Regions from separate parts of the Mesorhizobium sp. P2_C5_2 genome, predicted to be linked through region 2. Evidence: predicted binding sites of a transcription regulator. Region 2 holds the regulator's gene; each other region holds the start of a gene.
What was found. The regulator LexA, encoded in region 2, represses DNA repair genes until DNA is damaged. The targets are predictions, from matches to a motif close to TGTTCNNNNTGTGTTCNG.

Region 1 (7,423 bases), on a different contig from region 2:
GAGGTCATCCGCAAAATGGCGCGTACGCTTGCCACGGAGGACCCGACGCAGGTCGCTTTCGAGCCGATGAACGAGCCGATCGTCGACTGCGACAGCGACGGCACCAACCTTTGGCCGGAGCGACAGCAGAAGCTGTTCGCGGCCGCGCGCGCCTCGGCCACCAGGCTGACGCTTATCCTGACCGGCGCCTGCTATTCCAATGCGGCCTCGCTGGTCAGGATCGATCCGAAGACAATCCCCGACGACAACATCATCTGGACCTTCCACTCTTACGACCCGTTCCTGCTCACCCATCAGGGCGCGACCTGGGCCGGCGATTTCATTCCTTATGTCACCGGCCTGCCCTACCCGCTGACCGCGGTGCCGCGTGCCGAACTCGATGCGAAGCTGGATGCGATCCGCGCCAAGATGAAGGCCGAGGCGCCGTGGACCAGACGGAACGGTTTGCTCTCCTATCTCGATGAGCAGGTGGCCAGCATGGACACGGACGAGAAGCTGCTCGGCGTCATGGATGCGCCGTTCGAAAAGGTCGACGCCTGGGCCAAGACCAACGGCATCAAGCCGGAAAACATCACGCTCGGTGAATTCGGCATGATCCGCCAGGAATACGGCAACCCCTATGTGATGCCGCCGCAATACCGCGCCGCCTATGTCAAGGACATGATCGCGCGTGCCGAGGCGCATGGCTTCTCATGGTCGGTGTGGAGTTTTGGCGGCGCCTTCGGCATCGTCGACGCTTTCAACGGCGACAAGGCCGAACCTGCTGTAATGGATGCGATCCGGTCGCTTCACTGAGGGCAAGCCCTAGGCTGAGCCCAGATCAATCTGTAGTATCTCCGGCCGCATACCGAACCGCACCGGCGCGATGCTGAAGCCGAGCCCGCCTGAGACAATCAAATTGCGGTCATTCTCGACGACATGGCCATAGGCGAAACGATTGCCGAAGCGGGACGGCACCACAGGTGAATAGCCGAACAGCCGGACCTGCCCGCCATGGGTGTGGCCCGACAGCGTCAGCGAAACCCGCCCCGGCACTTTCGGAAAAATGTCGGGCTCGTGGGCGAGCAGGATGATAGGCGCCTGGTCGCTGATCTTGGCCAGCGTGCCGTCGAGATCGTCCAGCCCCTTGGGGTGACTGCGGCCCCAGGCCCGGCCGGGGAGCAACGCCAATTGATCCGCGAGGCCGGCAAGCCAGAAGCCGTGGCCGTCCTTTTCCAGGCGCACGACATCGTTTTCCAGCACCGGAATGCCGACGGCCTCCAGCGCCTTGCGCGAAATCGTCGGGCCGGCGCCAGCCCTTTGCGCGGTACGGTCCTCCCACCAGTCATGGTTGCCGAGGACCGACCAGACGCCGAGCGGCGCCTTGAGGCCGGACAGCGCCGGCGCCCATTCCGACGCATCCACCCAACCCGTCACCATGCGCGTGCCGGCAGGAAAGTCTCCAAGCATGAGGATCACATCGGGCCGGAGCGCATTCGCCTCAGCAGCGAGCGAAGCGATCCGCTCAGGTGTCATCCAGGGGTGGCAGGCATGGATGTCGGAAAGCACCGCAACCCGCAGCTTCAGACCCGCCGGCCAATGCGGCGGCGTCAGTTGATAGCGCTTCACATGCGTCAACAGCATCGGCTCGATGCCAACCGCATAGGCACTGAGCGAAGCCAGCGAGAGGAACGAACCCCCGACGAATTTCAGGAACCCGCGTCTGGTGATCACTTTCTTCGCTCCGATACTTGATCGGAGCAGTCCGCGCCGACACTACGACGCTCGATAAAATCCAGGAATGCGCCTTCACGCTGGCAGGCTTGAGGAGATTCTGCGCAGACAACCCGTTCCGGAGGACAAATCTCCGTTACTCTTCCTGGAACAGGTTGATCTGCTGCTGCGCCAGATCCTTCGGCGCGTCGAGGCCGAGATGACGCCAGGCATTGGCGGTCAGCACGCGGCCGCGCGGCGTACGCTGGATGAAACCCTGCTGGATCAGATAGGGCTCGATAATGTCCTCGATAGCGTCGCGCGGCTCGGACAGGCCGGCGGCGATGGTCTCGATGCCGACGGGACCGCCGCCGAAATTGCGGGCGATCATCGAGAGATAGCGGCGGTCGAGCGCGTCGAGGCCGAGCCCGTCGACCTCCAGCCGCGTCAAAGCTTCGTCGGCAATCTGCTTGTCGACGTGACCGTCCCCGGCAACGGAGGCGAAATCGCGCACCCGGCGCAGCAGCCGGCCGGCGATGCGCGGCGTGCCGCGGGCGCGGCGCGCGATCTCCAGTGCGCCATCGTCGCCGAGCGGCATTTGCAGGATGCGGGCACCGCGGCGCACGATCTGTTCCAACTCCTCGACCGAATAGAAATTGAGCCGCACCGGAATGCCGAAACGGTCACGCAGCGGATTGGTCAAAAGGCCGAGCCGGGTGGTGGCGGCGACCAATGTGAAGCGGGCGAGGTCGATCTTGACCGAGCGCGCCGCCGGCCCCTCGCCGATGATCAGGTCGAGTTGAAAATCCTCCATCGCCGGATAGAGGATTTCCTCGACCGCCGGATTGAGTCGGTGGATCTCGTCGATGAACAGCACGTCGCGGTCCTCGAGATTGGTGAGCAGTGCCGCCAGATCGCCGGCCTTGGCGATCACCGGGCCCGAGGTCGAGCGGAAATTGACGCCGAGCTCGCGCGCCATGATCTGCGCCAGCGTCGTCTTGCCAAGCCCCGGCGGCCCGACGAACAGCACATGGTCGAGCGCCTCGCTGCGGCCCTTGGCGGCCTCGATGAAGACCTTGAGATTGGCCCGCACCGCCGCCTGACCGATGAAATCGGCGAGCGTCTGCGGCCGCAAGGTCTGCTCGGCATCCTCGCCGTGCTTTTCCGGGGTAATGAGGCGGGGAGAAAGGCTCATGCCGCCTTCCTCGCACGGGGCAAAGGACGGGACAAGCAACCGCTCACCGCGCCAGTTCCTTCAGCCCGAAACGAATGAGCTTCGAGGCATCCGCGTCCTCGCCGGCAGTCTTCAGAGCCGCCGCCACCGCATTGGCTGCCGTGTCACGCGAATAGCCGAGATTGACCAGCGCCGAAACGGCGTCGGTGATCGGCGCCGGCGCGACCCCTTCGCCGAGCTCTTGCTTGAGACCGATGGTGCCGGAGGCAGTTCCGGCATAGGCCGGCGCCTTGTTCTTCAGTTCGGTGACGATGCGCTCGGCCACCTTCTTGCCGACGCCGGGCGCGCGGCTGACCATGGCGATGTCGCGCAGCGCGATCGCATTGGCGAGGTCGGCCGGCGCCAATGTCGACAGGATCGCCAACGCCACCTTGGCGCCGACGCCCTGCACATTGGTCATCAACAGTCGGAACCATTCGCGCTCCAGCACCGATTGAAAGCCGTAAAGCCGGATCATGTCCTCGCGTACATAGGTTTCGATAAACAGCACCACCGCTTCGCCCGGCGACGGCAGCGACGCCAGCGTGCGCGCCGAACAGTAGGCGACATAGCCGACGCCATGTACGTCGACGAGGCAGAAATCCTCGTCGATCTCGTCGAGTGTGCCCTTGAGCTTGCCTATCATGCTCAATAGCCTTTCATGATGCCAACGCCGCCATCCGGTAGGCGACGCTTTGCCGGTGATGCGCGTGGCAGATGGCGATGGCCAGTGCGTCGGCGGCATGTTCGGTGTCGAAAGTGGCTTTCGGCAACAGCACCTTGACCATCATGTGGATCTGCTTCTTGTCGCCATGGCCGACGCCGATCACCGCCTTTTTGACGGCATTGGGGGCATATTCGGCGACGACAAGGCCGGCGCGCGCCGGCACCAGCATGGCTATGCCGCGCGCCTGGCCGAGCTTCAGCGTCGCCACCGCATCCTTGTTGACGAAGGTTTGCTCGACGGCCGCTTCGTGCGGCATGGCCGCGTGCAGGATCTCGGCCAGCCCGTCATGCAATTGGCAGAGCCGTGTCGCCAGCGCCGCCTTGTCGTCGGAGCGCACGGTGCCCGACGCTACGAAGCGAAGCGAGTTGCCTAGGCTTTCGACGATGCCCCAGCCGGTGCGCCTCAGCCCCGGGTCGATACCGATGATGCGAATCGCTTCCCCCATCCGCCAAGTCTACCTCCGGCGGACAGCGATGCCAGCGAAATGTGAACAAACCGGAAACGGGAGCTACAGGCTGTTTGAGAATTCGCTCTGACGAGACAGCTGGGGTGGTTTTCGAGAACCGGAGCGGAGCGTACTTGAGTACGTGAGCACCGGAAGCGCAGAAAACCGCTTCAGATGCCCGTCGGAGTAGAATTATCAAGCAGTCTGTTAGCCCCGGGCGAAAGCCGTGTTCAGCAGCGTGATCTGGTCGGAAACCGGATTGACGCGGCGGACGGCGGACGGCGTCTCGGTAAACGCGCCGCCATAGATCTCCTCGTCCATGCGGCGCACCAGTGCCTGCAGGCGCAGCGAACGGGTGACGAGGTCGAGGAAATCCTTCGGCAGTTCGTTCCAACCGACCGCCTCGTCATGCGCCGACGCGGTGTCGAGGCGCACCTTGGATTTCTCCGAAGCGACCTGGTCGCGGGTCATCTCGCCGGAGTTTGCCGCTCGCTGCAAAAGCAGCCAGGAGGCAACCTGCATCAGCCTTGTGGTCAGCCGCATCGATTCGGCCGCATAGAGCGTCGCTGCCAGCCTGGACAGCTTTTTCGCCTCGGCCCGGCCCTTGCCGTCGAGATATTCGGCTGCCTGCTCGACCAGGCCCATGCCCTCCTGGTAAAGCGGTTTGAAGGATTGGGAGAAAACCCGGCGTTCCGCCAGTTTGATGGTTTTCGCGATGCCCTTCGAAGGCTCGTTCATCGTACGCCCCTGCACTGCCCCGTCGGCTGATTCGGCTCTTCGCCGTCACGCCGGCACCCTAGATGACTGAGGCTTGAAAATGCGCTTCGCCGCCGGTGAAGGCAAGCACATGTTTAACAAACGGTTAACGCCGGCGGATGGGCGCTAGAGCCGGATGATTTCAGGTCGGATCCACCTGAAATCTGAATCCGCCTCTAAGTCAAAACGCAGAGCATAATGCCTGGACAAACGGTTCTCGTTTGTCCGAGAAAACCGCTTCACACTTTTCGGCATCATGCTCTAACGGCCCAAAATGCGGACAAAAAAAGAGCCGCGGATAAGGCGGCTCTCAGGAGTTTAACAGGGAGGCGTCAAACGAAGTGGCTCCAACCACTCGGTAAGAATCCAGATAACTGGATGGACATAGTAAACACCTGTAAAGCTTAATGAACCCTTAACGGCGCGGATATTTCTTGATCGACCGCTGCCCTTCTGTGCCGTATCAGCACAACGGCCCGCGGGACCTGATCGTCAGCTTGCTCAAGCCTTCTTCCAGGCCGCCCGCAGGGAAATGAAGGCGAACAGCAGCATTCCCGCACAAAAGCCTAGCGCGATGCCGCTGATTGCCGTCAGCCAGAAATGGACGACAGCAATGGTCTTTTGCCCGACGACACGGCGGTAACAGGCTGGAGCGTCGACGCGACATCGTTCCGAAACATGCGTTGCGCTAAACGCCCGCTCCTCTGAAACGGTCGGCGCAAACCGCTCGGCCGCAGATCATCGGAACACCTAGGAGCAAACCATGGACTGGTATTCGATCGTCAAATTCTTCCACATCGTTACGGCCACCTTGTGGGTCGGAGGTGGGTTCGTGCTGTTCCTGCTCGGCATGCTTGCCGAGCGTGCCGGCAACATCGAGGAAAAGTTGCAGACGATACGTGCCAGCGGACAGCTGGGCGGCAAATTTTTCGCACCGATGTCGATGCTGACCCTGATCTTCGGCGTCATCATGTGCAGCTTCTGGGTGGGGTTCACCGATCTGTGGATTGTCATCGGCCTCGTCGGCTACGCCACGACCTTTTCGATCGGCATGTTCGTCTTCAAACCGATCGGCGAGCGCATGGGCGCCGTAATCGCCAAGGAGGGCATGTCACCTGCTGTCCTTGCCATGGGCCAGCGTATGACGAGCGTGGCACGCTTCGACTATGCAGTGATGCTGGTCGTCATCGCGGACATGGTGCTCAAGCCGACTGAGCACGACATCGGTATTCTCGCCGGCATGATTTTGGTTGTCATCGCCGGCGCCGCACTGGCCTTTGACGGCAGTCGCCGCCTCGTGCCGAGCGCCGTCTAAGACCGAGGCGGCGGCGGTACGGTCGCCTCGCGCGCATCTACATCAGGCCGGCGATCCCGTCCCACAGCAGCTTGACCGCGACCACGGCCACGGTCGCATAGGTGAAGGGATAGAAGATCTCCGGCCGCATGCGCCGCACCAGCCAGGCGCCGGCAATGGTGGCCAGCGGCGCCAGCGGCATCAGCACGGCGGACGCCGTCAGATTGGCGGTGTCGAACTGGCCGAGGGCGAAATAGGGGATCAGCTTCAGCGCATTGGTGGCGGCAAAAAAGATCGCCGATGTCCCCGACAGCACCTTCGGATCGAGCCTGATCGGCAGCGCATAGACCTGGAAGGGTGGGCCGCCGACATGAGCAACGAAGCTGGTGAAGCCGGCGACCGTGCCCCAGAAGGCGGCGGCGATGCGGTTGGGCGCCGCCGCATGGTCGGAACCGTGGCGGAATTGCAGGTAAAGCCACCGCAGCACGAAGATCAGCGCGACCGCGCCGACGATCAGCCGCACCATCTCTTCAGTCACGAGCGCCGCCGTCAGCCAGCCCAGGCCAATGCCGATCACCGCGCCCGGCATCATGTCGACCAGCATCTTGCGGTCATAGACGCCCCACCACGTCCACACCGAAACGATGTCCATCAGGCACAGGATCGGCAGCAGGATGGCCGCCGCCTGCACCGGCGGCATGGCCAGCGCCATCAGCGGCACGCCGACAAAGCCGACAGCGCCGCCGAAGCCGCCTTTCGACAGGCCGACGAGAATAACCGCCGGAATGGCGGCGGCATAGAACCACGGATCGGCGAGCAGACCTGACATGAGGAGAATGAGGCTGGAGGGAAGATGGTGACCTGCAATAACCCAGAAATCCGTGCGCCGCGACAGCGAAAATTCCGGCAGGACGATGTCGGTCATCAACTGTCTGTAACCTGACCGTTCGGGATTTGCGGCAAGATTGCCGGCGATGCATAAGGGCGCCATCCCGATGCATCAGGTTTTGACCCCAGGTTTTTGACAATGAGCGAACTCCACATCCGCCGCGCCGACGCAGCCGACCTGCCTGCCATTGTCGCCATGCTCGCCGACGATCCGCTCGGCAGCAGCCGCGAGGACGCCACCGAGCCACTCGCCAAGGCCTATCGCGACGCCTTTGCCGCCATCGACGCGGACCCAAAACAGTTTCTTGCCGTCATGACGGACGACGGTACGGTGATCGGCACGCTGCAGATCACTTACCTTGCCGGCCTATCGCTGCAAGGCGCCTTGCGCGGCCAGATCGAGGCTGT
Region 2 (7,423 bases):
TGTGAAGGTAGCCGGTGGGCGAGGGGGCAAAACGGGTGACCACCCTGTTGGACATGGCTATTTTGTTGGACATGGCAATTCTCGGGCAAAGCTGGAAAGCGGGGCGTGATCGCGCGGACTTTCGCGCTTTGCGCGTTCATGTAGCATAGGAGGTCTGGGGCGCAAGGGGCAGACCCGATGGCTGGACGTGGCCGGGGCGTGGATCAAGGCGAGGGCGCTGCGACAAGCGTCAACGAACGCTCCCTGTTTGCCGACAGTCCCCATGCCGAGCCGATGCCCGTCGTGCTGCCCGAGACGCGACCTGGCCTCCGGCCTTTGTCTCCGGATGACACTGCGTCGGTGCCGGTCGCCGTGCCCGCATCCGCCATCCGTTTGCGCAGGCTGCTACGCCGTTCGACATGGCCAGCAATCCGTCGCAGCCTTGCCGTGGCCGCCGTCACCGAACTCGACCGTGGCGTTGCCTTTCTGCTGGTGCCGGTTTTCCTGGCGGCCGGCGTGGTCCTTTACTTCTCGCTGGCCAGCGAGCCGGGCTTTGCCCAGCCAATCGCCATTGTGCTGCTCGCGGCCTGTTGCGCAGCCGTCGCGCGGTCCTGGCCGAGGACGCATCTGTGTTTTATGGCCGCGATGCTGTGCGCGCTCGGCGTCGTCGCCGTCAAGGTCGAGACCTGGCGTGCCGGAACGCAAATGCTCGGTTCCGAGATTCAAACACGGCTGACCGGCCGCGTCGTCAGTCTTGAGCAGATGGAAAACGGCCGCGTCAGGCTGACGCTCGACGTGATTTCGACCGCTCGCCCCAAGCTGCGCTACGCGCCGGAGCGGGTCAGGCTCTCGGCGCGCACTGTTCCCGCCGATATGACAGCCGGCTCCCTGATCACCGGCTATGCCAGGCTGTTGCCGCCGACCGGTCCGGTGCGGCCGGAGAGCTATGATTTCTCCTTCGACAGCTATTTCACCGGCATCGGCGGTAGCGGCTTCTTTCTCGGCAATCCCAAAACCATCGCCGCGCAAGGACCGCTGCCGCTGACCGCACGGCTCTCTTCGGCAATTGAGAATGCGCGCGAAAACATTGCCGATCATATCAGGGGCAAGATCGGCGGAGCCGAAGGCGAGATTGCCGCAGCGCTGATAGTCGGCGTGCGCGCCGGCATTCCGGACGAGGTCAACGAGGCGATGCGGCGCACCGGCATCTACCACATCATCTCCATTTCCGGCCTGCACATGGCGCTGGTTGCCGGCACCATCATGGCGTTGCTGCGGGGTGCGTTTGCGCTGTTTCCGGATTTCTCCTCGCGCCGGCCAGTCAAGAAATATGCGGCCGCCGCGGCCCTTGTCTCCATCGCCGCTTATCTCGTCATTTCAGGCGTCGTGGTTGCCGCCGAGCGCAGCTTCATCATGCTGGGGGTCATGCTCGTCGCGGTGCTGTTCGACCGTGCTGCGCTCACCATGCGCAATCTGGCGATCTCGGCCATCGCCGTCATCCTGGTGTCGCCGCATGAGGTCGTCGGCCCCAGTTTCCAGATGTCGTTTGCCGCAACCGCCGCGCTCGTCGGCGCCTATGCCGGCTGGGCCGACTACCGCGCCGACAAGGTGAGGCCGCCGCCGGCGAAACGCTCCTTTGTCGGCTTCCTGTCGCGAAAATTCCTGCTGGCCATGGGCGGCCTTGCCATGACCTCGATTATCGCTGGCAGTGCTACCGTGCTGTTTGCCATCTGGCATTTTCAGCGCGTGTCGCCGCTCAGCCTACTCGCCAATCTCACAGTAATGCCGATCGTCTCGCTGGTGGTCATGCCGTTCGCCGTGCTCAGCGCGCTGGCTATGCCGTTCGGCGCCGATGGGCCGTTCCTCTATGTGATGGGCAAGGGCCTGACCGCGATGATCGCTATATCGGCCTGGATTTCCGAGCGCTCGCCGGTCGATGCCGTCGGGTTGATCTCCATCCGCTCGGTGCTGCTGGTGGCGGTCGCCCTCGTCATTGCAACCATGGCCACCACCTGGCTGAGGCTGGCGGCCATTCCCTTCGCGCTGGCCGGCCTGTTGACGGTGCCGCAGGTGCGCACGCCTGATGTGCTCATTTCCGAGGATGCGCATTTGGTGGCTGTGCCTATCGGTGGCGGCGAACTCGCGCTCAATCGCGAACGCTTCAACGAATTCACCACAGATAACTGGAAACGCGCGCTGAGGGCCGAAACGATTATCCCGCCTGAGATATTCGAGGCAACAGACACGCGGTTCGATCTCGATCCACTCGATCTGCCGCCAGGCGCGCCCTTCTATTGCAGGAGCGATCTCTGCATTGCTCGGCATCCATCCGGTGCCATCATCGCGCTGGCGAAGGATCGCAAGACGGCCCGGCCGGCCTGCGCTTTCGCGAGCCTGATCGTCATCGACGATGCCACCGCCTACAATCCGTGCCGCGACCCGCTGGTGCTGGTCGTGACGAAGAAGCAGCTTGCCCGCCACGGCAGTGCCGCCGTCTTCTTCGATCCGCGATTGGCCGCGACAGCGCCAACCATCCGCTTCGCCGTCGACAAGCCTTATCGTCCCTGGCACGAGCAACGCCGCTTCTCACGCGAAGCGCGCGGCCTGCCGCCCTACAAGCAGCCTGAAAGGTCGGCGAAGCCGGCGTACAAACCTGAGCCGGTTCAGTAACGCCGGATCAATCCGACGAGTTTGCCCTGCACCTTGACCCGATCCGGCCCGAAGATGCGCGTCTCATAAGCCGGGTTGGCGGCTTCCAGCGCGATCGAGGCGCCCTTGCGGCGGAAGCGTTTCAGCGTCGCTTCCTCCTCGTCGACCAGTGCCACGATGATCTCGCCGGGGCTGGCGGTGTCGGCATTGCGGATAATGACCGTATCGCCGTCGAAAATGCCGGCCTCGATCATCGAGTCGCCCTTGACCTCAAGCGCGTAGTGTTCGCCGCCCATGATCATGTCCGGCGGCACCGAGATCGAATGCGTCTGGTGCTGGATGGCGTCGATCGGCACACCGGCGGCGATGCGTCCCATCACCGGGATCGACACCGCGGAAACCGCATCGTCATTGCCGGCGGACATCGAACGCGACGATGAGGCCGGCTTGATCTGCCGGCCGAGACCGCCTTGCCCCACGCCACCTTGGCCGAGACTGCCCTGGATGACGCTTGGCGAAAACTTCCTCGCCGCATTGAGGCCGGGCGCGATCGAGTCGGGCAGCCGCAGCACTTCCAGCGCGCGCGCCCGGTTCGGCAGCCGGCGAATGAAACCGCGCTCCTCGAGCGCCGTGATCAGGCGGTGAATGCCGGACTTGGAGGCGAGGTCCAGCGCCTCCTTCATCTCGTCGAAAGACGGCGGGATTCCGCTCTCCTTCAGGCGTTCATGGATGAACATCAGAAGCTCATGTTGTTTACGCGTCAGCATCGCGGCCCCCCGGGGTTCTGAAACCAGAATCGGAAAAAACAAACCCAGAACAAACACTATCTGTTCCAGTTGTGTTCCGCAACCATTTAAAGTTTAATGAATGTGTTGACGTTTTGTTCAGCTTAACATCGGCACGCCGCAGACAGCGCCTGCGCTCGTTTGCCGGCAACGGTGTTAAACGAGACTGAAGTGCCGAGGGTCTGCGTCATCTGGGCTGGTTCACGCCTTGCCCGATCGCCGCTGCTTTTTCGGGTGGGGCTGCGCCGCATCCGCCGCGCCGCCCGGTTCACTCTGGGCATAGACCTGCAGCGTGTAGCCGATGTGAACGGTCATCAGTGTTTTTGCGCGCTCAGTGTCGCGATCAAGGGCTGCTTCCATCAGTGCGGTGTGGTGTTCGATCGCCACGGCGTCGCGCAGGGCCTCCATGGCCTTCTGGTGTCCATCCTTGCGGCCGGCAGCCGCGCGCAGCGTTGGGGCCAGGCCCAGAAAGCGGTGATGGCGATGCAATTGGTCGGAGATCGTCGCATTGAAGCGCAGCAGCCAGCTGGATGTCGCGGCATTGAGCAGCGCCGCGTGGAAGGCATCATGTTTTTCGTACCACACGTCGACGGCATCATCGGAGGGATCGTCGAGAACGGACCCACACCGTGAGAGACGATAATGGGCGGTAACGACCGCGTCTTCCCACTGACGGTCGCCCTTCTCGATCGATTCCACCAGCAAGGGCAGTTCGACCACCAGCCGCGCACGCGACAAGTCCTCGAGCTCCGCCCGAGAGACGGGAGCGACCGCAAACCCACGGTTGCTGATGGCCGTCACAAGCCGTTCGGCCTCCAGCCGCGACAGCGCCTCGCGCAGCGGCGTCCAGCCGATACCATAGGTGCCGCGCAGCGTGCTCAGCTTCAACGGCGCGGCAGGCGCCAGCCGGGTCGCAAGAATATCGCGCCTGAGCAGCCGATAGGCCGCTTCCGTCTTCGAGGACTGCTCGTCATCCAGCATCGTGACCCATTAGACAGATTGCTCGGCTGATGATTATATATCAAAGCCTTTCATTGCGTAAATTATATATAATGTTTGACAGCTTCCGGAGGACCGCTCAAGATCGCCGGCATGTTTGGGCGGGCAGGCTCCGCCGAGTGCGTTTGTCCATGGAGGGCACCGGATCATGAGCATGACACCCGATCTCGCTGCAATCGAAGCTATGGATGCCGCTGATCCGCTGCGTTCCATGCGTGAACGCTTTGTCTTGCCGGAGGGCGTGATCTATCTCGACGGCAATTCGCTGGGTGCCGCGTCACCAGCCGTCTTCAGCGAACTGCAGCAGGCCGCGACGCGGGAATGGGCGCAGGATCTCATTCGCGCCTGGAACACCGCAGGCTGGTTCAACATGCCGGTGGAACTCGGAGATCAGCTCGGACGACTGATCGGCGCGGCCAACGGGCAGACGGTGGTCTGCGACACAACCTCGATCAACATCTACAAGCTGCTGCACGCCGCGCTCGGCATGCGGCCGGATCGGTCGGTCATCGTTGCCGAGGGCGACAGTTTCCCGACCGACCTCTACATGGCCGAAGGCGTGGCCTCGACCCGGCCGGGAACGCGGCTGCGGCTGGAGGGTGTCGACGCCGCCGCAATCGAGGAGCTGATCGACGACAGCGTTGCGGTCATCCTGGTCAACCACGTCAACTACAAATCCGGCCAGTTGCGCGACATGGCGGCGCTGACGCGCAAGGCACATGACGCCGGCGCGCTGATCATCTGGGATCTCTGCCACACGGCCGGCGCCTTGCCAGTCGAACTCGACCGTGCCAACGCCGATTTCGCCGTCGGCTGCACCTACAAATACCTCAATGGCGGCCCGGGCTCGCCGGCCTTCATCTATGCTGCCGCGCGCCACCATGGCGATGTCCACCAGCCGCTCAGCGGCTGGTGGGGCCATGCGCGGCCCTTTGCCTTCGAGCAGGGCTTTGCCGTCGGCAGCGGCATCCGCCGCTTTCTGTGCGGAACGCAGCCGGTGCTGTCGATGCGGGCGCTCAAGGGCGCACTCGATATCTGGAACGATGTCGATATGACGGCGGTGCGCAAAAAGAGCATCGCGCTGACCGACCTGTTTATCCAGCTCGTCGAAGCCAGATGCGGCGCCTACGGGCTTGAACTGGAAAGTCCTCGCGACGGCAGCCAGCGTGGCAGCCAGGTGTCATTCCTCCACCCGCACGGCTATCAGGTGATGCGCGCACTGATCGAGCGCGGCGTGATCGGCGATTTCCGGGCGCCGTCGACTATCCGTTTCGGCTTCACACCGCTCTATGTCGGTTATGGCGATGTCTGGCAGGCGGTCGAAGTGCTGGAGGATATTCTGCGCACCGGCGCGTGGCAGGACGCCCGCTTCGCGGCGAAGACCGCGGTTACCTGAAGCCGGCGCAATTCCAGGAAAAGTGTGACGCGGTTTTCCCGGGAAAAGCGCATTGCGCTTTGCCTTGGGAATTGCGCCAAACAAAGAGCTCAGAGCCGGGTGCGAACCGTCCAGAGCTCCGGAAACAGCACGACCTCCAGCATCTTCTTCAGGTAGGAGGCGCCTGAGGTGCCGCCGGTGCCGCGCTTCAAACCGATGATGCGCTCGACCGTGGTGACGTGGTTGAAGCGCCAGCGGCGGAAGTAATCCTCGAAGTCGACCAGCTTCTCGGCCAGTTCGTAGAGCATCCAGTAGCGCTGCGGGTCGCGGTAAACGGTTTGCCAGGCAACCAGCACTTCTTCGTTCTCTGCGCGCGTCTCGCGCCAGTCCGTGCGCCTGGCGTCGGCGCCGATGTCGAAGCCGTTGCGCGCCAGGAGCAGCAGCGCCTCGTCATAGAGCGACGGCGTGGCCAGGATCGCTTCCAGTCTGTCCGTAAGTTCTGGCCGGTGCTTGTGCGGGCCGAGCATGGCGAGGTTGCGGTTGCCCGCCATGAACTCGATGGCGCGGTACTGCCAGGACTGGAAGCCCGAGGATTGGCCGAGCGCGTCGCGAAACTCGGTGTACTCGCTGGGCGTCATCGTGCGCAGCACGTCCCAGGCATTGTTGAGCTGCTCGAAGATGCGCGCGACGCGAGACAGCATCTTGAAGCTCGGTTCGAGGCGGTCGGCGCGGATCGCGCGGATCGCGGCGCCGATCTCGTGCAAGGCCAGCTTCATCCACAATTCCGATGTCTGATGCTGGATGATGAACAGCATCTCGTCATGGGCAGAAGACAGTGGCGTCTGCGCGTCGAGCACCTTCTCCAGGTGCAGATAGTCGCTGTAGGACATTCGCTCATCGAACGACATCTGCGCGCCATCGGACGCCGGATCGTGCGGCTCGCTCAATTGCTCTTCTCCGCGCGCAACCGGAAGCGCTGGATTTTGCCGGTCTGGGTTTTGGGCAAGGCATCGATGAACTTTACCGAACGCGGATATTTGTAAGGCGCGATCGTTGCCTTGACGTGGTCCTGCAGGCGTTTGACGGTCAATGCGTCCGGCGTCACGCCTTGCACCAGCACGATATGCGCCTCGACGATCTGGCCTCGCTCGCGGTCCTCGGCGCCGATGACGGCGCATTCGGCGACATCGGGATGCGAAAGCAACGCCGCTTCGACCTCGGGACCTGCAATGTTGTAGCCGGCGCTGACGATCATGTCGTCGGAGCGCGCGGCGAAATGGAAGAAACCGTCCTCGTCCTGGGTAAAAGTGTCGCCGGTGAGGTTCCAGCCGTCGCGGACATATTCCTTCTGCCTTTCATCGGCCATGTAGCGGCAGCCGGTCGGGCCGCGCACCGCCAGGCGGCCTGTCGAACCGCGCGGCACCTCTCGCATCTCGTCATCGACGATGCGTGCCTGATAGCCGCCGACGGCCTTGCCGGTGGAGGCTGGCTTCATGTCGTCGAAGCGGTTGGAGATGAAGATGTGCAGCATTTCGGTGGCGCCGATCCCATCGAGGATCGGCTTGCCGGTCTTTTCAGTCCATTCCTCGAAAACAGGCGCCGGCAGTGTTTCGCCGGCCGAAACCGCGACGCGCAA
Region 3 (7,423 bases), on a different contig from region 2:
TCGACAAGGGTACGAAGGATTTCCAGCCGACCAACCTCGAAGTGACCTCGATCGATGTCGGCAACCCGGCGACCAATGTCATTCCGGCCAGAGCGACAGCCACCTTCAACATCCGCTTCAACGACAGCTGGGCGGCCGAGACCGTGCAGGCCGAGATCCACAACCGCCTCGACCAGGCGGCCAAGCGCAAGAAATACCGAACCGGCAAGAAGACGCCGGTCGACTACGAGCTGGTCTGGCGCGACCGGCCGAGCCATGTCTTCCTGACGCGCGACGACAAGCTGATCGAAACGCTGCGCGGCTCGATTAGGGCGGCGGTCGGCAAGGAGCCGGCGCTGTCCACCTCCGGCGGCACCTCGGACGCCCGTTTCATCAAGGATTATTGCCCGGTGGTCGAGTTCGGACTGGTCGGCAAGACCATGCATATGGTCGATGAACGCGTCGCACTGGCCGACCTCGAGACGCTGACCCAGATCTATCAGCGCTTCATCGAAGACTGGTTCGAGCAGGGCTGATCATGCTTTCGGCTGACGAGACCTCTTCATCGCTTACCGGCGCCTGGCGGCTGATGCTCGGCAAGGCCGACGGCTTGCGGCTGCTCGACCTGTCGGCAGACGGCTTCTGGAATTCCTTCTTCGCCATCGTCGTCGCCGCGCCGGCGATGATCGTCGGCTGGGTCGGCACGGCCAACGAGATCGGCGACCCCAATGCGTTCGCCGGGCGGCTGGGCATGTTGATCCGCCTGGCAACCGTCGACCTCGGCTCGTGGCTGCTGCCGTTGGTTGTGCTTGCCCTGGTCGCGTCGCGCGCCGGCATCGGCGACCGCTTCGTCCACTACGTCGTCGCCAGCAACTGGGCGTCGGCAATCACCGCCTGGATGCTGCTACCATCGGCGTTGATCCGGCTTTTCCTGCCGTCCGGCAACCCAGTTGCCGAATTGGTGTGGCTGGTTCTGGTGGTGCTGTCGCTGGTACTCACCTGGCGGATGACCAACGCCGCGATCGGCAAGGGCGCGGCTGTCGGCAGCGCCGTGTTCGCAGGCATGTTGGTGGTGTCCCTGGCCGTCCTGTTCGGCCTGGTGGCGCTGCTCGGCATCACTGTGCCGACCGCCGCTCCGGCTTAGAATTTTTCCGGGTAATCGACACCGACGAGGAAAAGCCCGTCGGGCGGCGCCACCTGACCGCAGGCGGCGCGGTCTTGCGCATCGAGCGCGGCCTTGAGATCGGCAGCCGTCCAGCCGCCGTCGCCGACGCGCTTCAGCGACCCGACCATGGAGCGCACCTGGTTGTGCAGGAAGGAGCGCGCCGAGGCCCTGATATCGATCAGGTCGCCCTGGCGGCTCACATCGAGCCGCTCCAGCGTCCGCACCGGACTGTTGGCCTGGCACTGCGTCGAGCGGAAGGTGGTAAAGTCATGTCGGCCGAGCAGGACTTTCGCCGCTTCGTGCATGGCGTCCGCATCGAGCCGTTTCGGCACCCACCAGACCCGGCCCTTTTCCATCGCAGCGGGCGCGCGCCGGTTGAGGATGCGGTAGAGATAGTGCCGCCCGGTAGCCGAGAAACGGGCATCGAAATCGTCGGGGACAACCGTCGCCTGCAGGATGGCGACATGCGCGCCCGCCGCCTGCAGATGCGCGTTGATGGCGTCGCGCACCTTGTCGTTTGGCCACGCCTTGGTGAGGTCGACATGCGCCACCTGGGCGGTCGCATGCACGCCGGCGTCGGTGCGGCCAGCGGCGCGCAACCGCACCGCCTCGCCGCTGAATTTCTCGATCGCCTGCTCTATCGCCTGCTGCACCGAAGGCTGATCCGCCTGGTGTTGCCAGCCGGCGAAGAGGCTGCCGTCATATTCGATATCGAGACGAAAACGCGGCATGAGCGATCTGCACCCGCCTAGAGCCGGAAGATTTCAGGTCGTTTCGACCTGAAATCTGAATCGGGCTCTAGATCGAAGAGATAGAGCATGATGTCATCCGAAAACCGCTTCACACTTTTCGGCATCATGCTCAGGCGGCGAGTGCGGTAAAGGCCTGGGCGTAGACCAGTCTGCCTTTTTCGGGTGCGTCACCCCAGGCCAGCGCCTGCAGCGCTTCGCCCTGGTATTCGCTCTCGAAGTTTTCGGCGCGCGCATGGTTGTAGCCGAAGCGGCCGTAATAGGCAGGATCGCCCAACACAACGGCGAGCACCTCGCCGGCATCCCTGAGGCGGATATGCGCCTCGCGGATCAACGCGCCGCCAATGCCCGAGCCGTGGAAAGACGGCTCGACGGCCAACGGCGCCAGCGCCACGGCTGCAAACTGCTTGCCGCCATTCTGGACGAACAGGCGGGAAAACAGGATATGGCCGACCACCTGGCCGTCTTCTTCCGCCACCAGCTCGACAACGGAGTCGCCGCCGGTGACCAGCGCGTCGACCAGCCCGGCCTCCGCCTGCTGACCGAATGCGTGTTCCTCGACGAGGCGTATAGCCTCGCGGTCCCGCAGCGTCGCGCCGCGTATCGACATCATGCTCATGAGAATTTCATTCCTTTTTCGATTTTGGCCCCGCGCAGAAACTCCTGCGCGGCAGCGGGCCTTCCGCCCGCCCGTTGAACTTCGACCAGCCTGACCGCGCCTGCCCCGCAGGCGACCGTCAGTCGGTCATCGAGAATTCCTCCCGACTCGCCCATGCCTTCCGAAAGCGTACCTTCAGAAAGCGTCGAGCGAAGCAGTTTCAGCCGTTCTGTGCGGCCGCCAATTTCGGCCTCGCACCAGGCGCCAGGGAATGGCGACAGGCCGCGAATGTGATTGTGGACCTCGCCAGCCGGCCGCGTCCAGTCAATACGCGTCTCCGATTTGTCGATTTTTCTGGCGTAGGTCACCCCGTCAGTCGCCTGCAAGGCTGATGCCAGCGTATTTGTCTCCAATCGGGACAATGCTTCCACAATCAGCGTGGCAGCAATGTTCATCAAGCGATCGTGCAGATCGCCGGCCGTCATATCGGGTCCGATGGCGCACTTTTCAACCAGTGCCACCGGGCCGGTGTCCAGGCCCTCTTCCATGCGCATCACCATCATGCCGGTCTCGGTGTCGCCGGCCATGATGGCGCGCTGGATGGGAGCTGCACCACGCCAGCGTGGCAAAAGCGAGGCGTGGCCGTTGACACAGCCGAGCTGCGGAGCCTCCAGAATAGGCTTCGGCAACAGCAGGCCATAGGCGACAACGACGGCGATATCGGCCTGCAACGCGCGGAAAGCGGCCTGCTCCGTCTCGCCTTTCAGCGAAGTTGGCGTGCGTACAGCGATCCCCAGCCGCTCGGCTTCGCGCTGCACCGGCGACGGTGTCAGCTCCAGCCCGCGGCGGCCCGCGGCGCGCGGCGGCTGGGTGTAAACGGCTGGTATCTCGTGCCCGGCCTCAGCAATCGCGCGCAGCACCGGCACCGAAAACTCCGGCGTGCCCATGAAGATGACGCGAAGCGGCATCTTCCTATCCCACCAGCTTGCCCGGCGCCTTGTCCTTGGCGAGCTTCTTGAACTTCTTGACCACCATATCGCGCTTCAGCTTCGAGATGTGGTCGATGAACAGGACGCCGTTGAGGTGGTCGATCTCGTGCTGCAGGCAGGTCGACATCAGGCCCTCGGCCTCGATCTCCTGCAGCTTGCCGTCGCGATCGAGATATTTTACCCGCACCGAAGCCGGTCGCTCGACCTCGGCGTAATAGTCGGGGATCGACAGGCAGCCTTCCTCGTAGACCGAGCGGGCGTCGGCGCTTTCGAGGACTTCGGGATTGATGAAGACATGCGGCGCCGGCGCCTCGTCTTCCTTGGCGAGATCGATGACCAGCATGCGCAGCGGCTCGCCGATCTGGATTGCGGCGAGACCGATGCCCGGCGCGTCATACATGGTCGCCAGCATGTCGTCAGCCAGTTTGCGCACGGACGCGTCGACGCGTTCGACCGGTTTGGAAACCTGGCGCAGGATCGGATCGGGAAGGATGATGAGCGGCTTGATCGACATGGCGTCTCACCTAAAACGTCGCAGGAAAAGCGTCAACCGGTGCGGTTGGCGCCCGTTCACGTTTTGATCTGTGCCAGGGCGGCGAATCGGCTATGCTTGGGGGATGAACGATCTGAGCACCATCCTTTCCGAACCCGTCGCCCGGCTCGGGGCCACGACCATCACGCTCGGCCATGCGCTGGTGTTCGGCGCGATCGTGTTTCTCGGCCTGTTCCTGGCGCTTGTCGTCGCTCTGTGGCGGTCGGCCAAGGCGCGCACCATCGCAGCCGCTGAGGCCGCCGACCACGCCCGCGACGCCGAGGCGCGGATGGCCGGCATATTGCAAAGCCAGGCCGAGATGCAGGGCCGCATGGGCGCCATCGCCGACGTGTTCGGCGCAAGGCAGGCCGAACTCAACCAGTCGATCGGCCAGCGGCTCGACGCCATGACCGGCCGCCTCGGCCAGACCATGACCGAGCAGACCAAGTCCACGCATGAAAGCCTGGCGAAATTGCAGGAACGGCTGGCGGTCATCGATACCGCCCAAGGCAACATCCAGTCGCTGGCCGGCCAGGTCGTGCAGTTGCAGGCGATCCTGTCCAACAAGCAGACGCGCGGCGCCTTCGGCCAGTCGCGCATGGAGGCGATCGTCGCCGACGGCCTGCCGATGGGCGCTTACGAATTCCAGGCCACGCTGTCGAATGGCAGCCGGCCCGACTGCCTGGTGCGGATGCCGAACGGCGCGCCGCAGCTTGCCATCGACGCCAAATTTCCGCTGGAAGCCTGGAATGCCATCCGCGCCGCCGACGGTGCGGAACTGCAGAAGGTCGCGGCCCAGGCTTTCCGCCGCGACATCGAAATCCATGTCCGCGATATCTCGGAAAAATACCTGATCCAGGGCGAGACGCAGGACACCGCCTTCATGTTCGTGCCGTCGGAATCGGTGTTTGCCGAAATCCACGAGAATTTCGACGCTCTCATCCAGAAGGCGCACCGCGCCCGTGTCATCATCGTCTCGCCGTCGCTGTTGATGCTGTCGATCCAGGTCATCCAGGCGATCCTCAAGGACGCCCGCATGCGCGAACAGGCGCATCTGATCCAGGGCGAGGTCATCCGGCTGATGGAGGATGTCGATCGCGTCGACGAGCGGGTGCGCCGGCTGCAGACGCATTTTGGCCAGTCGGCCAAGGACATCGAGGAGATACTGGTGTCGACCTCGAAAGTGACCAGGCGCGGCAAGAAGATCGAGGCGCTGGAGTTCGGCGAAAGCGAAGCCGAAGCGCGTGGCGGCGGACCGGCCAAGGCTGAACCCGGGGTACGAGTGGCGGATTCCAAGACGGGCCAACTCAGGCTCCGTGTCGTCGAAGGTGACGATTAGACCGTAGCCACGATTACGTGTGCCTGAATTTTGGCCGCAACCTCGCCGCTGCCATGTCTGGCCGTCATCGCGGCTGCGACATGATCGGTAGCGGTTTCCAGTTTTCCTCTGGCCTCGATTTCGTTGCGAAGCGGAGTTCCCTGGCAATAAGCAACGGCCGGAAGGCGCGGCGAGGAGGCACGGCTTTGTTCGGCTTTCGTCTCGATCGCCACACGGGAGAAACCTGCATCTTCCAGTTCGCCGCGGATCAGCGCCGTGTCATGGTAGCCGTGCGGCGTGCGGGCTAGAAAGCGCGGCGGATCGTCCGGAAAAATCTCCGCAAGAGCGTTCGTCACATCATCGGCGAATACATTCTCTTCGATGCGATCCCATACGTTGAACAGGAAATGGCCTCCGGGCTTCAGGACCCGCTTTGCTTCGCGATAGCCGGCGGTGCGGTCGGGAAAGAACATTGCGCCGAACTGGCAACAAACGAGATCGAATGCCGCATCTTCGAACGGCAGCGCCAGAGCATCCGCCTGACGCCATTGGATGCGACTGTCGGGAGCTTGCCGCGAGGCCGCGTAGTCGAGCATCGGCTGGTTGAGATCGGTCACGACATAGCTTGCGCCAGGAGACAGTTTTGGCGCCAGTGCGCGGGTGACAACCCCGGTGCCCGCGGCGATCTCCAAAACGGCGCTGGGTGACAGGGACGCTGCCCGTCGTGCAATATCCGCGGCGAATGGCTCGAAAATCAACGGCACCATGTAACGGTCGTAGTTTTCCGGAACCGAGCCGGCAAACACCTTGTCCGTTTCCGACATTGCTATCCCCCGCCATCCGTTTGATGGCGACCCTAGCACATCATCGTCTGGTTTGGGCCGCGTTTAACCGGGAGGCAGGTGCTACTGCGCCTCCACGATGCTTACGCCCTCGAATTCCGGAAGCCAGTGCAGGGCTGATCGGTGCCATTTCTGTTGGGTTGGAACCAGATCCTCGCGTTGCCGCGCGGTCCCTGCCCTGATCCCATAGATCTTCGGGCCGTCGCCGGCCGACGTGGCGTAAAGATGCGAACCGCAGTCGCCGCAAAAGGCCTGGGCGCGCTTGGCGCCGCTCGATCCTGTCTTGATATAGAGCTTCGGCGTGCCTTTGGTGATCCGGTAGTGATCCTCAGGCGCGGGAACGGTGACACGAAAGGCGGTGCCGGTTAGCTGCTGGCAATCCGTGCAATGACAGATAGAGGTCTTTTCCGGGTCGACCTCTGCTTCATAAGTTATGGCGCCGCAATGACACCCACCATCGATTTTCATGGTTGCTCCTCCGAAATCCGTCGAGTGATCTTAGCGGGACAAGGCGATGGGGCCAACGGTGGACTTCTGGTCCAGGACTAGTTCGATGCCGCCTCGACCTGTTTGCGCCGGTGTTCCCAGGTTCCCGTCGTTTGCGGCTTGACGAACAGCCTGGTGATCTCAGGCACCTCCTTCTTCAGCAGCGCCTCCAGGCGCTCGACGCAGGCTTCGATCTCGGGCGCCGTCAGATGGTCCTCGAATTCGATGCTGAGGCCGGCGACGATCTGTTGTGGTCCGAGGTGGACGGTGAGGACGCCATTGGCCCGCTGCACCGCCGGATCCTGCTGGGCGATGGCCAGCACCTTGGCTTGCACCTCGGGCGAGGCCGTCTCGCCGATGAGCAAGCCCTTGCTTTCTCGTGCCAGGAAGATCGCCGTGGCGCCGAGGATGATCGCGATGCCGATCGAGGCGGCGCCGTCGAGCTCGGGCATGTCAAGGAGATCTGCCGCCAATATGCCGGCGAAGGCGACGACGAGGCCGAGAAGAGCGGCGCTGTCCTCGAACAGGATCGTGTAAACACTCGGATCCTTGCTCGATTGCACGGCCTGCAGCCAGCCCTGCTTGCCCTTTTGCTGGCGGAACTCCTTCAGCGCCACATACCAGGAGCTGCCCTCGAACAGCATTGAGAGGCCAAGCACGATGTAGTTGATTTTGGGATTGGCGACCGGCTCGGGCGCCATGATGTGGACGACGCCCTCGTAGAAGGACACGCCGGCGCCAAGCGCAAAAACCAGCAGGGCGACA

Region 1: ruvC (crossover junction endodeoxyribonuclease RuvC) is a predicted target of LexA. The motif match lies at 4,119-4,136, and genes of this name have one in related genera.
Region 3: AC1D1B_RS03635 (DNA recombination protein RmuC) is a predicted target of LexA. The motif match lies at 4,048-4,065, and genes of this name have one in related genera.

The regions. Positions count from the first base shown of each region.
Region 1 is NZ_JBFUDV010000001.1:1,391,816-1,399,238, reverse strand. It holds gene AC1D1B_RS06740 (glycoside hydrolase family 5 protein) at 1-795, shown strand, start outside; gene AC1D1B_RS06735 (metallophosphoesterase) at 805-1,713, opposite strand; gene ruvB (Holliday junction branch migration DNA helicase RuvB) at 1,850-2,887, opposite strand; gene ruvA (Holliday junction branch migration protein RuvA) at 2,931-3,551, opposite strand; gene ruvC (crossover junction endodeoxyribonuclease RuvC) at 3,565-4,077, opposite strand; gene rcdA (protease adaptor protein RcdA) at 4,285-4,815, opposite strand; gene AC1D1B_RS06710 (DUF2269 family protein) at 5,597-6,148, shown strand; gene AC1D1B_RS06705 (sulfite exporter TauE/SafE family protein) at 6,186-6,956, opposite strand; gene AC1D1B_RS06700 (N-acetyltransferase family protein) at 7,155-7,423, shown strand, end outside.
Region 2 is NZ_JBFUDV010000004.1:615,005-622,427, forward strand. It holds gene gltX (glutamate--tRNA ligase) at 1-55, opposite strand, end outside; gene AC1D1B_RS18225 (ComEC/Rec2 family competence protein) at 178-2,649, shown strand; gene lexA (transcriptional repressor LexA) at 2,643-3,395, opposite strand; gene AC1D1B_RS18235 (GntR family transcriptional regulator) at 3,615-4,394, opposite strand; gene kynU (kynureninase) at 4,561-5,808, shown strand; gene kynA (tryptophan 2,3-dioxygenase) at 5,898-6,734, opposite strand; gene AC1D1B_RS18250 (AMP-binding protein) at 6,731-7,423, opposite strand, start outside.
Region 3 is NZ_JBFUDV010000001.1:771,834-779,256, forward strand. It holds gene dapE (succinyl-diaminopimelate desuccinylase) at 1-515, shown strand, start outside; gene AC1D1B_RS03610 (transporter) at 518-1,123, shown strand; gene truA (tRNA pseudouridine(38-40) synthase TruA) at 1,120-1,875, opposite strand; gene AC1D1B_RS03620 (GNAT family N-acetyltransferase) at 2,006-2,512, opposite strand; gene fmt (methionyl-tRNA formyltransferase) at 2,509-3,459, opposite strand; gene def (peptide deformylase) at 3,464-3,994, opposite strand; gene AC1D1B_RS03635 (DNA recombination protein RmuC) at 4,098-5,351, shown strand; gene AC1D1B_RS03640 (class I SAM-dependent methyltransferase) at 5,348-6,154, opposite strand; gene AC1D1B_RS03645 (GFA family protein) at 6,236-6,640, opposite strand; gene AC1D1B_RS03650 (cation diffusion facilitator family transporter) at 6,718-7,423, opposite strand, start outside.